DNA from 4 places in the Pantoea sp. SGAir0184 genome. Region 1 is predicted to be linked to each of the others. Evidence: predicted binding sites of a transcription regulator. Region 1 holds the regulator's gene; each other region holds the start of a gene.
The links. The regulator CRP, encoded in region 1, controls carbon source genes, mostly activating them, when cyclic AMP is high. The targets are predictions, from matches to a motif close to ATGTGANNNNNNTCACAT.
Positions count from the first base shown of each region.

Region 2: the regulator CRP is predicted to act here: its motif matches at 1,760-1,777, upstream of msrB (peptide-methionine (R)-S-oxide reductase MsrB).
Region 3: the regulator CRP is predicted to act here: its motif matches at 1,561-1,578, upstream of udp (uridine phosphorylase).
Region 4: the regulator CRP is predicted to act here: its motif matches at 2,082-2,099, upstream of deoC (deoxyribose-phosphate aldolase).

Region 1 covers NZ_CP028050.1:315,212-318,318, reverse strand. Annotated here, with positions in the region: gene C1N60_RS01405 (phosphoribulokinase) at 1-16, shown strand, start outside; gene C1N60_RS01400 (OsmC family protein) at 87-491, opposite strand; gene crp (cAMP-activated global transcriptional regulator CRP) at 796-1,428, shown strand; gene C1N60_RS01390 (YccS/YhfK family putative transporter) at 1,487-3,107, shown strand, end outside.
Region 2 covers NZ_CP028050.1:2,025,548-2,028,654, forward strand. Annotated here, with positions in the region: gene C1N60_RS09495 (D-hexose-6-phosphate mutarotase) at 1-480, opposite strand, end outside; gene gapA (glyceraldehyde-3-phosphate dehydrogenase) at 555-1,553, opposite strand; gene msrB (peptide-methionine (R)-S-oxide reductase MsrB) at 1,892-2,302, shown strand; gene C1N60_RS09510 (YeaC family protein) at 2,305-2,586, shown strand; gene pncA (bifunctional nicotinamidase/pyrazinamidase) at 2,622-3,107, opposite strand, start outside.
Region 3 covers NZ_CP028050.1:3,970,344-3,973,450, forward strand. Annotated here, with positions in the region: gene C1N60_RS18770 (tetratricopeptide repeat protein) at 1-583, opposite strand, end outside; gene udp (uridine phosphorylase) at 684-1,445, opposite strand; gene C1N60_RS18780 (dienelactone hydrolase family protein) at 1,747-2,586, shown strand; gene metE (5-methyltetrahydropteroyltriglutamate--homocysteine S-methyltransferase) at 2,640-3,107, opposite strand, start outside.
Region 4 covers NZ_CP028050.1:3,596,043-3,599,149, forward strand. Annotated here, with positions in the region: gene deoA (thymidine phosphorylase) at 1-1,005, opposite strand, end outside; gene deoC (deoxyribose-phosphate aldolase) at 1,117-1,896, opposite strand; gene C1N60_RS17095 (TatD family hydrolase) at 2,310-3,086, opposite strand; gene C1N60_RS17100 (patatin-like phospholipase family protein) at 3,083-3,107, opposite strand, start outside.

The DNA.
Region 1 (3,107 bases):
AAAACGTATTGAATAGCGCAGGCTAACGCGCCAGTTTCGCCGGGAGGAACTGAGATCGGGAGCGCAGGGCCGCGCTCCCGGCTGGATTACAGCTCCACCACTTCGTAGCTGTGCGTTATCTCGACGCCCTTGCCCAGCATGATCGCGACCGAGCAGTACTTCTCCGCGGACAGATCCACCGCGCGCGCCACCGCTTTATCGCTCAGCGCTTTGCCGCTGACAATAAAATGCAGATTGATATGCGTAAAAATGCGTGGCGCTTCTTCGCGGCGTTCCGAGGTCAGTTTGACTTCACAATCGGCGACATCGTTGCGCCCCTTTTGCAGAATCGACACCACGTCAATCGCGCTGCAGCCGCCCGCAGCCATCAACACCATCTCCATCGGGCTGGGCGCTTTATCACCGGAATTGCCGTCCATTAATACCTGATGACCGGATGAGGATTCTCCGAGAAAGGTCAGCCCTTCCACCCATTTCACTCGTGCCTGCATTATTCTTTCTCCTGAAGCGGCGGTTTTGCCGCCAGAGTACGCTTTCACCTGACAAACAGCAATGCAGACGCATCCCCCACCTGCTGAAGCGAGACAACAGGAGACAGGTTGCAAAAGCTATGCTACAAACAGTGCTGAAAATATTTTCGTCACGAAAGACGAAAGCGGGACGAATCAAAAGCATCGCTTACGAATCCACCCCCGAATAACTGTCCCTCACGGGAAACGCTGGACGATTTCACCGCCTGACAGGGAAAACTGCCCCCTGTATTTTGGGCACGATTACAACAGAGGATAATAGCGAATGGTTCTCGGCAAACCGCAAACAGACCCTACACTCGAATGGTTCCTGTCCCATTGCCATATTCACAAATATCCATCCAAAAGCACCCTCATCCATCAGGGTGAGAAAGCGGAAACGCTGTACTACATCGTGAAAGGTTCCGTCGCGGTACTGATTAAAGATGAAGAAGGCAAAGAGATGATACTCTCCTACCTCAATCAGGGGGATTTCATCGGTGAGCTCGGCCTGTTTGAAGAGGGCCAGGAGCGTAGCGCCTGGGTACGTGCGAAAACCGCCTGCGAAGTGGCTGAAATTTCCTACAAAAAATTCCGTCAGCTGATTCAGGTCAATCCGGATATTTTAATGCGCCTGTCGGCGCAGATGGCGCGTCGCCTGCAGGTAACATCTGAAAAAGTCGGCAACCTTGCCTTCCTCGATGTGACCGGCCGTATCGCGCAAACGCTGCTCAACCTGGCGAAACAGCCTGATGCCATGACCCACCCGGACGGTATGCAGATCAAAATCACCCGTCAGGAGATTGGTCAGATCGTGGGCTGCTCACGCGAAACCGTGGGTCGTATCCTGAAAATGCTGGAAGATCAGAACCTGATCTCTGCACACGGCAAAACCATCGTCGTTTACGGCACCCGCTGATTTCTTCTCACCTACGGCGTGATGGCAACATCGCGCCGTTTCTGTTTACGATGAGCTGATGTGGCGTCGAATCATCTATCATCCGGAAGTTAACTATGCGCTGCGGCAAACGCTGGTGCTGTGCCTGCCTGTGGCGCTCGGCTGGCTGTTTGGCGATCTGCAAAAAGGGCTGCTGTTCTCCCTGGTGCCGGCCTGCTGCAACATCGCCGGTCTGGATACGCCACACAAGCGGTTCTTCAAACGGCTGATTGTCGGCGGCGCACTGTTCGCCAGCGGCAGTTTTCTGATTCAGTACCTCACGGCTTACGCTGTGCCGCTGCCGCTGATTCTGCTGGTGTTGCCGCTGTTGGTGGGCGTGACCGGTGAAATCAGCCCGCTGCATGGTCGTTTGCTGCCCGGCACGCTGATCGCCGCCATCTTTACCTTAAGCCTCGTCGGCCGTATGCCGATGTGGGTCCCGCCGCTGCTGTATATCGGCGGGACGCTGTGGTACGGGCTGTTTAACTGGTTCTGGTTCTGGCTGTGGAAAGAGCAGCCGATGCGCGAGACCCTCAGCCTGCTGTACCGCGAGCTGGCCGATTACTGCGACGCCAAATACACCCTGCTGACGCAGCTGACCGATCCGGAAAAAGCGCTGCCGCCGCTACTGGCGCGCCAGCAGAAAGCGGTCGATCTGATCACCACCTGCTACCAGCAGATGCATATGCTGTCCGCCAGCCGTGATAACAGCCATAAACGCCTGACGCGCGCTTTCCAGGTCGCGCTCGATCTGCAGGAACATATCTCGGTCAGCCTGCACCAGCCGGAAGAGGTGCAAAAGCTGGTGGAGCAGAGCCACGCCGAGGCGGTGATCCGCTGGAACGCGAAAATCATTTCGGCACGGCTGCGCGTGCTGGCCGATGCCATTCTCTATCACCAGCTGCCGGAACGCTTCCACATGGAGAAGCCGCTCGGCGCGCTGGAGAAAATTGCCCGGCAGCACCCGGATAATCCGGTCGGTAATTTCTGCCTCTACCATTTCAGCCGCATCGCCCGCGTGCTGCGCACGCAGAAGCCACTGTACACCCGCGACCTGATGGCCGATCGCCAGCGCCGCCTGCCGCTGCTGCCGGCGCTGCGCAGCTACCTGTCGCTGAAATCTGCCGCGCTGCGGACGGCGGCGCGCTTCGCGGTGATGCTAATGTTCGGCAGCGCGCTGGCGCTGTTCTTCAATATTCCCAAGCCTTACTGGATTCTGATGACCATCATGTTTGTCAGCCAGAACGGCTACAGCGCCACGCGCGTGCGCATTCAGCACCGGGCGCTCGGCACCTTCGCCGGCTTGCTGATCGCCGCGGCGTCGCTGCGCTTTGCTGTTCCGGAGTCGATTGCCCTGCTGACCATGCTGGTCATCACGCTCGCCAGCTATCTGATCACGCGTAAATATTATGGCTGGTCGATGATTGGCTTTACGGTGACGGCGGTGTATTCGCTGCAGCTGCTGTCACTGAATGGCGCGCAGTTCCTGCTGCCACGCATGATGGATACGCTGATGGGCTGCCTGATTGCCTTCGCCGGTATGATCTGGCTATGGCCGCAGTGGCAGAGCGGGCTGCTGCGCAATAATGCGCACGATGCGCTGGAGGCTTATCAGGAGGCGCTGCGCCTGCTGCTCGGTCCGGAGCAGGCGCCGGAGAAGC
Region 2 (3,107 bases), 1.7 Mb from region 1:
CAGCGCGGCAGTGGCTTCATAATCGCCCCAGGCTTCCAGCTCAATCTCACAGTGTTCAGCAATGCGGAAGCGCGCCAGCAGTGTGAAGTCGTGCGGCCACAGTTTTTTCGTTTGTGCATTACTTTCCAGCGTGAACGTCAGCATGACCGCATCTTCGTTCTCATCATGCGCCGTCAGCGTCCACGGCTGATTGCGGGCAAAGCCATGCGCAGGTTCACCTGCCGGACCAAACCACGGCCAGCAGACCGGCACGCCGCCGCGAATGGCTTTTCCGCTGACGAATGGCGTCTTGTCGCTGAGCCAGATGGCGGGCTGCTGACCGGCCGGTTGCCATGCCAGCAGGTGCGCACCCTGCAGGGCAATGGCGGCGCGCACTTTCGGATGGCTGATCACCAGAATCGATAATTCACCCATCTGACGCTGCGACAGGTAAGGGGTGATCTGCGTCACCACGGGCAAGTTAAAGAGCGAATTGTGCATTGTCAGACCTTCTCTCATCCAATCGAAAAAAAAGGGGCGACCGAAGTCACCCCTTGTCTGTTTAGCCGGTTAGCTTACTTAGCAGCAACCAGTGCAATCAGATCCAGAACCTTGTTGGAGTAACCGGTTTCGTTATCGTACCAGGAAACCAGTTTCACAAAGTTGTCGTTCAGAGCGATACCGGCTTTCGCGTCGAACACGGAAGTCAGGGTTTCGCCGTTGAAGTCGGTAGAAACCACGTCGTCTTCGATGTAGCCCAGCACGTCTTTCATGTCACCTTCAGCAGCGGCTTTGATGGCTGCACAGATGTCTTTGTAAGACGCTGGTTTTTCCAGACGGACGGTCAGGTCAACCACAGACACGTTTGGCGTCGGTACGCGGAACGCCATACCGGTCAGTTTACCGTTCAGCTCTGGCAGAACTTTACCTACTGCTTTCGCTGCGCCAGTTGAAGATGGGATAATGTTCTGTGCTGCACCGCGGCCGCCGCGCCAGTCTTTGTGAGACGGGCCATCAACGGTTTTCTGGGTGGCGGTGGTGGCGTGAACAGTGGTCATCAGACCTTCAACGATACCGAACTTGTCGTTGATCACTTTAGCCAGCGGTGCCAGGCAGTTGGTGGTGCAGGAAGCGTTAGACACGATGTCCTGGCCGGCATATTTGTCGAAGTTGGCACCACGAACGAACATTGGGGTGTCATCTTTAGACGGGCCAGTCAGAACCACTTTCTTCGCGCCGGCAGTGATGTGTTTACGTGCGGTTTCGTCGGTCAGGAAGATACCGGTTGCTTCAGCAACAACGTCAACGCCCACTTCGTCCCATTTCAGGTTAGCCGGGTCTTTCTCAGCGGTAACACGGATTTTTTTACCGTTAACGATCAGCGCGCCATCTTTCACTTCTACGGTGCCGTCGAAACGACCGTGTGTAGAGTCATACTTCAGCATGTAAGCCATGTAATCGGCGTCGAGCAGGTCGTTGATCGCGACGATTTCGATGTCAGAACGCTGCTGAGCAGCACGGAAAACGATGCGACCGATACGGCCAAAACCGTTGATACCTACTTTGATAGTCATATATTCCACCAGCTATTTGTTAGTGAATAAAAGGTTGGCTGTAAAATTACAAAAACCTTACCAGGCGTCAAGCGGAATCGTGTCAATTGTTGCGACAGGTCAATTCCAGCGCCAGGAATAATTGGGTGCGCAAACGCTTGCGCAGCGCCCTTATTGCGCACCTATCTTACGCCGAATGCAGACTAAAAAGGGATGACTGTTGCAAAGAGTGATCGTCATCACAAAATTGCGCAGTGCTGGTCGGGGCAAAAGCATCCGCACGAAAAAAGACCCGGAAGATGTTGTTCGTTTGTTAGAATACTAGACGATTTTTACAGAATGACACTCCGGAACTCAAAATGGCTAAAGACACCGCACCCGAGGCAAAAATTGCCCAGCTGTCGGAAATGCAGCGCTACGTCACTCAGCATCGTGGAACCGAACCGCCTTTCACCGGCGCGCTGTTGCACAACAAGCAGGAGGGTATCTATCACTGCCTGGTCTGCAACGCACCGCTGTTTCTCTCCGAAACCAAGTATGACTCCGGCTGCGGCTGGCCGAGCTTTTACCAGCCGTATAACGATGAAGCTATCCGCTATCTGGAAGATGACTCGCACGGTATGCACCGCGTCGAAATCCGCTGCGGTAACTGCGACGCCCATCTGGGCCACGTCTTCCCGGATGGCCCGCAGCCAACCGGTGAGCGCTATTGTGTCAACTCAGCGTCGCTGAACTTTACCGACGAGCAGGGCAATCAGCACGAGGGCTGAGCATGAAGCAGGAACTGGAAGCAATGCTGGCGGCGATGACGCCGGAAGTCTACGAGCGCCTCGCCACCGCGGTGGAAACCGGCAAGTGGCCAGACGGCGTGGCGCTGACGCAGGATCAGAAAGATAACTGTCTGCAGCTGGTGATGCTGTGGCAGGCGCGGCACAACGACGAACCGCAGCACATGACCATCGGTAAAGGCGGCGAGATGGTGATGAAGTCGAAAAAACAGCTGAAGGAAGAGTGGGGAATCGAGTCCGACGTGACGCGCATCAACCTGCATTAACCGGCTGCAGGGCTGGAGAGCTCCAGCCCTGATTTTCAGATAATGACCGCACCCTGCGCCTGCATCTGCGCGATCGCGATCTCGCTGTCGTCCGGATTGAGATTGACGCCCCGGCAGCCTTCCTGCACCACCTCAACGTGATATCCCAGTTCCAGCGCATCCAGCACGCTGTACTTGACGCAGTAATCGGTCGCCAGGCCCAGCATCACCAGGTGAGTAATGCCGCGCTCGCGCAGCCAGCTGTCGAGCTCGGTTTTGCGGCGGTGCCCGTTATCGAAAAAGGCGCTGTAGCTATCCACATCCACATCGCCGCCTTTATGGAACACCGCATCAATCAGACTGCGATCGAGATCCGGATGGAAATCCGCGCCCTGTGAGTGCTGCACGCCGTGATCCGGCCACCAGATCTGCGCCAGACCATTCAGTTCACCGAGGGTATACACCGGCTCGCCAGAGACCGAGGCAAAGCTGCCGTGATTGGCCGGATGCCAGTCCTGCAACGCCACCACGCATTCACCGCG
Region 3 (3,107 bases), 590 kb from region 1:
CGCTATCGTCGAGATAAATGCGACACATCCAGTCCGGATAGAGCTCGCGCGCCACCTCAACGTTTTTAATCAGGGTTTCACAGTAGCGCGGCTGGCCGCCGTACAGGCTGAAGGAGATGATATTTTCTGCCGGATTGCTGCGGTTAATCGGCGCAGGTGCCGGTGCGGGAAAAGTCGCTTTCGCGCCCTGACTGAAACGCATGTCGGATTGGGTGAGCGATTCCAGGCCATAACGCGCCACTTCATCTGTCTTATCCAGCCAGCCACACACTTCCGTCAGGCCATCCAGCCAGGTTTCCGACGCCTGCGCGCGCTGCGCCGCCGGTGCCTGATAGATTTTCTGGTAAATCTTGTAGGATTTTTTATGTTCGCCGACGCGCATCAGCGTCAGCGCGTAGTCGCTGAGCACCTGCATCTGGTTAGGCATGACGCGCAGCACTTCTTCGCAGCACTGGCGCGCCAGAGGATAATCTGACGCGGCCATTGCCTGACGAAAGCGCGCGGCGGCACTCTCAACGCGGGCCTGCATTGCAGCAGGGCGGCTGGTAAAACCCGGACGTGGGACAGAGATCGTTTTGCGCATAGGAAATTTCTCAGAATCGGCTGAAATTGCGCGCATTCTAATCAGGCAATTGCTGAGCTCCCTATAAGCCTGGTCTCGAAATCATTCCCTGACTGGCGCGCTAAAGTAAGCGACGCGCGGCATCCACCACAATTTTCACCGCATCGCTTTCTGTCTGCTTCATGGTGGCCGCATCCGGGATCTCTTTTTGCGTGCGATTCACGATGACGCCAGCCACCATGCCGGCACGCAGTCCCTGACTGGCGCACATGGTTAACAGTGTAGCGGATTCCATTTCATAGTTAAGTACGCCCATTTGCTGCCACTCTTTCATCGAGCCCTGGAAGCGGCTCACTACGCGTCCGGAGAAGGTGTCGTAGCGCTCCTGGCCAGGATAGAAGGTGTCTGACGAGGCAGTGACACCAATATGCGTGGTCGCACCGCAGGCTTCTGCCGCGGCCACCAGCGCGGTGGTGCAGGCGAAATCAGCCACCGCCGGGAATTCCATCGGCGCAAAGTGCAGGCTGGCACCGTCCAGACGGACCGAGGCGGTGGTCACCAGCACATCACCCACGTTGATGTGTGGCTGAATCGCGCCGGTGGTACCCACACGCAGGAAGGTACGCACGCCCAGCTGCGCCAGCTCTTCAACGGCGATAGAGGTGGACGGACCGCCGATGCCGGTGGAACAGACAACCACCGGTTTGCCGTCGATCTCCGCCAGCCAGGTGGTGAATTCACGATGCGACGCGAGGTGCTGTGGATTCTCCATCAGCGCCGCGATTTTCTTCACGCGCTCCGGATCGCCAGGAACAATCGCCAGCGTGGCTCCTTTCAAATCGGCTTTGGTGATGCCAAGGTGGAAAACGTCAGACTGGGCCATATCAGACTCCTGGAAGATAAGGGGGAATAAGCGCGCCACTTTACGTCAGCGGCCCGGATAAATATGTGACTGAATTCACTATCAATAATGAAAGTTACATTGAACTAAAGATATTGTGTGACTCTAATCACATATTAGCGGTCTGCTGCGCTGAATTGCTACAAGCGGTGCTGTGTAACCGTAAAAGGCAGTGTTAATAGAGAAGCAGATCAGGTTAACCATCCCTCGTACCCTACGCCAGCCTTGCCGTAAGGCCAGGCTATAGTTACGTGATTGCGCACTTGCTAGCACGGAGAGAACCATGAAAACCGAAGACAATATGGCACAAAAATCCGCCACCGACGGCTTTGCGCCAGCGGTGCAGCCCACCGCAGCCAGCACCATCATTACCGCCAGCGATGCCATTCACGCGGGCGAGACGTCCGTGCCGAGCCAGGGTGAGAACCTGCCGGCTTATTATGCTCGTCCGCAACAGTTTAGCGGCACGCTGCCGGTCGTGCTGGTGGTGCAGGAAATTTTCGGCGTGCACGAGCACATCCGCGATCTGTGCCGCCGTCTGGCACTGGAAGGCTATCTCGCCGTGGCGCCGGAGCTCTATTTCCGCGAAGGCGATCCCAACGATTACAACGATATCCCCACCCTGTTCAAAGAGCTGGTGAGCAAAGTGCCGGATTCGCAGGTACTGTCGGATCTCGACCACGTGGCCAACTGGGCGGCGCGCCACGGCGGCGATATCCGTCGTCTGGCGATCACCGGTTTCTGCTGGGGCGGTCGCATCAGCTGGCTGTTTGCCGCCCATAATCCGCAGGTGCGCGCCGCCGCCGCCTGGTACGGTCGCCTGGAGGGCGAGAAAACGCTGAAGCAGCAGAAACATCCAATTGATATTGCAGTGGATTTGAATGCACCGGTGCTGGGCCTGTATGGCGGCCAGGATGAAAGCATTCCACTGGAAAGTATCGATAAGATGCGCCAGGCCCTGCACGCGGCTAATGCCAAAGCCGAGATTGTGGTGTATCCGGAAGCTGGCCACGCCTTTAACGCCGACTATCGTCCGAGCTACCACGCCGATTCCGCACAGGATGGCTGGCAGCGCATGCTGGCGTGGTTTAAGCAGTATGGCGTCGCGCCGAACGCGGAATAAAAAAAGGGGCGCCAGCGCGCCCCAACTCAACAATACAACGTATTATCCTGCTATTAAACGGTTTCGGCGCGCAGCTTCTGCGCCGCTTTTACCATGTTGGCCAGCGCCTGACGCGTTTCACTCCAGCCGCGCGTTTTAAGGCCGCAGTCCGGATTCACCCACAGGCGCTGCTGCGGAATACTCTGCGCCGCTTTGCGCAGCAGATCTTCCATCCACTCCACGCTCGGTACGTTGGGTGAGTGGATGTCATACACGCCCGGCCCGATTTCATTGGGATATTCGAACGCTTTAAACGCATCCAGCAGATCCATATCAGAACGTGAGGTTTCGATAGTGATCACGTCGGCGTCCAGCGCGGCGATCGAATCCATGATGTCGTTGAACTCGCAATAACACATGTGGGTGTGAATCTGCGTCTCGTCCTGCGCCACCGCGGCGTTGAGGCGGAACGCGTCCACCGCCCAGCGCAGGTAGGCTGCCCAGTCAGACTGATGCAGCGGCAAGCCTTCACGCAGCGCCGG
Region 4 (3,107 bases), 960 kb from region 1:
CGGCAGGTAGCGGTCCATCTGCTCGATGAAATCCGTCGGGCCGTTCTGCGCCGCCACCATGCGTGCAAACACCTCAGCCGCTTTACCGTTATCCAGCACCTGCTGCAGTTTTTGCCGCGCTTCGGCTTCGTTCGCCGCCAGTTTGCCGGAGATCAGCATCTCAGCGCACAGCGCCAGCGTGACTTCCAGCAGCCGCGGATTGCGCGCCTCACCGGTGAGGAAATGCACTGCTTCGCGCACTTCCAGCGCATTACCGGCGCTCGACGCCAGCACCTGGTTCATGTCGGTGAGCAGCGCGGTGGTTTTGCATCCCGCGCCGTTGGCGACGCCGACAATCGCCTGCGCCAGCTGCTGCGAAGCCTCAAAGGTTGGCATAAACGCCCCGGATCCGACTTTGACATCCATCACCAGCGCGTCTAATCCCTCGGCTAATTTTTTGGCGAGGATCGAGGCGGTGATCAGCGGAATGGAATCCACGGTGGCGGTGATATCGCGCGTGGCGTAGAACCGCTTGTCCGCCGGCGCCAGCGAATTAGTCTGACCGATAATGGCAACGCCGACCTGTTTGATGATCTGGCGGAAGCGATCGTCGCTGGGGAAGATATCGAAGCCGGGAATGGCTTCCAGCTTATCCAGCGTGCCGCCAGTGTGACCGAGGCCGCGCCCGGAAATCATTGGCACGTAGCCGCCGCAGGCCGCCACCATCGGACCCAGCATCAGCGAAGTGACATCGCCCACGCCGCCGGTCGAGTGTTTATCAACAATCGGTCCGTTGAGATTCAGCGCCAGCCAGTTGAGTACCGTGCCGGAATCGCGCATCGCCATGGTCAGCGCCACGCGCTCTTCCAGGTTCATGTCGTGAAAATAAATCGTCATCGCCAGCGCGGCGATTTGCCCTTCAGACACGCTGTTATCACGCACGCCGTTGATGAAAAAGCGGATTTCCGCTTCGCTCAGCGGCTGACCGTCGCGTTTTTTACGAATAATTTCTTGTGGCAGGAACAAGGTTGCCTCCCCGGAAAAGCGATGTATCGCTGAATGACAGCCGCCAGTTGCGCAGCAATGCGCACCTGACGGCAGTGACGCCGTGGGCCGCCATTTTAGCGACCGCGTGGATCAATAACCGGCTTTGCTGGTCGCCGTAGCGTGACCCAGGGTATTCAGCAGGCTGGCTAACAGGCTGGAAGCGCCGAAGCGGAAATGACGCGCATCCGCCCAGCCGCTGCCGAGGATGTCGTCGGCCAGCTGCAGGTAGATAGCGGCATCTTCCGCCGTGCGCACGCCGCCAGCCGGTTTGAAGCCCACCTGCTGCTGCACGCCTTTGTCACGGATTACCTGCATCATGATCGCCGCCACCTCTGGCGTGGCGTTGACCGGCACTTTACCGGTAGAGGTTTTGATGAAATCCGCGCCGGCATCGATCGCGATTTCGGACGCTGCACGAATCAGCGCTTCCTCTTTTAGCTCGCCGGTTTCAATGATCACTTTCAGCAGCACGTTCGCCGCCGCACAGGCCTCTTTACAGGCTTTTACCAGCGCAAAGCCAACGTCACGATTACCGGCAATCAGCGCACGGTACGGGAATACCACGTCAACTTCATCCGCGCCGTAGGCGATTGCCGCACGGGTTTCCGCCAGCGCGATGTCGATGTCGTCGTTACCGTGCGGGAAGTTAGTGACGGTCGCGATACGAATTTCCGGCGTGCCCTGCTCGCGCAGCGTCTTACGTGCAATCGGGATAAAGCGCGGATAGATACAGATCGCCGCCGTGTTACCGGCCGGTGATTTCGCCTGATGGCACAGCGCGATCACTTTTTCATCGGTGTCGTCTTCGTTCAGGGTGGTCAGGTCCATCAGTTGCAGCGCGCACTGCGCGGCCGCGTTCAGATCGGTCATGGTGCTCTCCAAAGTCAGGCCGGTGAAATCTGCTCACCGGAGAATGTGATAATTATAACAACCCACGCCGCGTAGAATTGCGAGGCTTGTCACAAGGAAAAGGAAACCGCGCTCTGATATACATGCATTTAGCGATTTTAATCACATTAAATCGCTATTTTGCCGAACAGCGCGGCACGATACGATTGTGATTATTATCACAAATGTTGCTGCAAAAAGGTATCGGATATCGTTAAAGCGTAGTTAATTTGCGACAGAGCGGGAGTTGTCAGCACATCAGCAGAAGTGGCAGAGGCGTTGCAGCGACGCGATTCATCGCGCAATAAATTGTGCCGCTGGCAAAACTGCAACGGCGATTAACCGTGACGGCGCTATTAGATGAAGTGAAGGGGCGGCAGGCGCAGGATCAATACTCAATCCGGCAGCGCGAACAAACGCAGGCTGTTGTGCCACAGCGCATCGGCGATCTCATCGAGCGGTTCCTGGCGCAGCTGGCACAATACTTCAAACACATTACGCGCGCGCTCCGGGCGATTGGGCTGGCCCTGAAAACCGTGCAGCGGCATATCCGGCGCATCGGTTTCCAGCAGCAGCGCCTGCAATGGCAGGCTGGCGATGGTGTGGCGGGTTTTGCTGGCGCGCGCATAGGTAATGGTGCCGCCGACACCAATCGCGTAGCCAAGCGCGATGAAACGCTCCGCCTGCTGCTGGCTGCCGGCAAAGCCGTGCACCACGCCGCGTCGCGGCACGTCGTGACGGCGCAAATACTGCGCCAGCTGATCGTGCGTACGTCGCGAATGCAGGATCACCGGCAAATCATAGCGCTTTGCCAGCTTCAGCTGCGCCTCCAGCAGCCGGGTTTGCCGCGCAAAATCCGGCGCTTCCATATACAGATCCAGCCCGATTTCCCCGATCGCCACGCGTTTTGCATCCGGCGTTTGCAGGTACTGCTCAAGGCGATCGAGATCGTCATCCTGATGTTGCGCAATATTGATCGGGTGCAGCCCGAGCGCGCTATACAGCGCCGGATGCTGCTGCGCCAGCTGGCTCACCACGGCAAAACGGCTGGCATCCACGCACGGCACGATGATGCGTTCCACGCCCGCCTGCGCCGCCTGCGCGATACTGTGTTCGGCAGCGGTGACAAATGGCGGAAAATCAAAGTGGCAGTGGGTGTCGATAAATCTCATGCCAGCGATCCTGCATCGTAG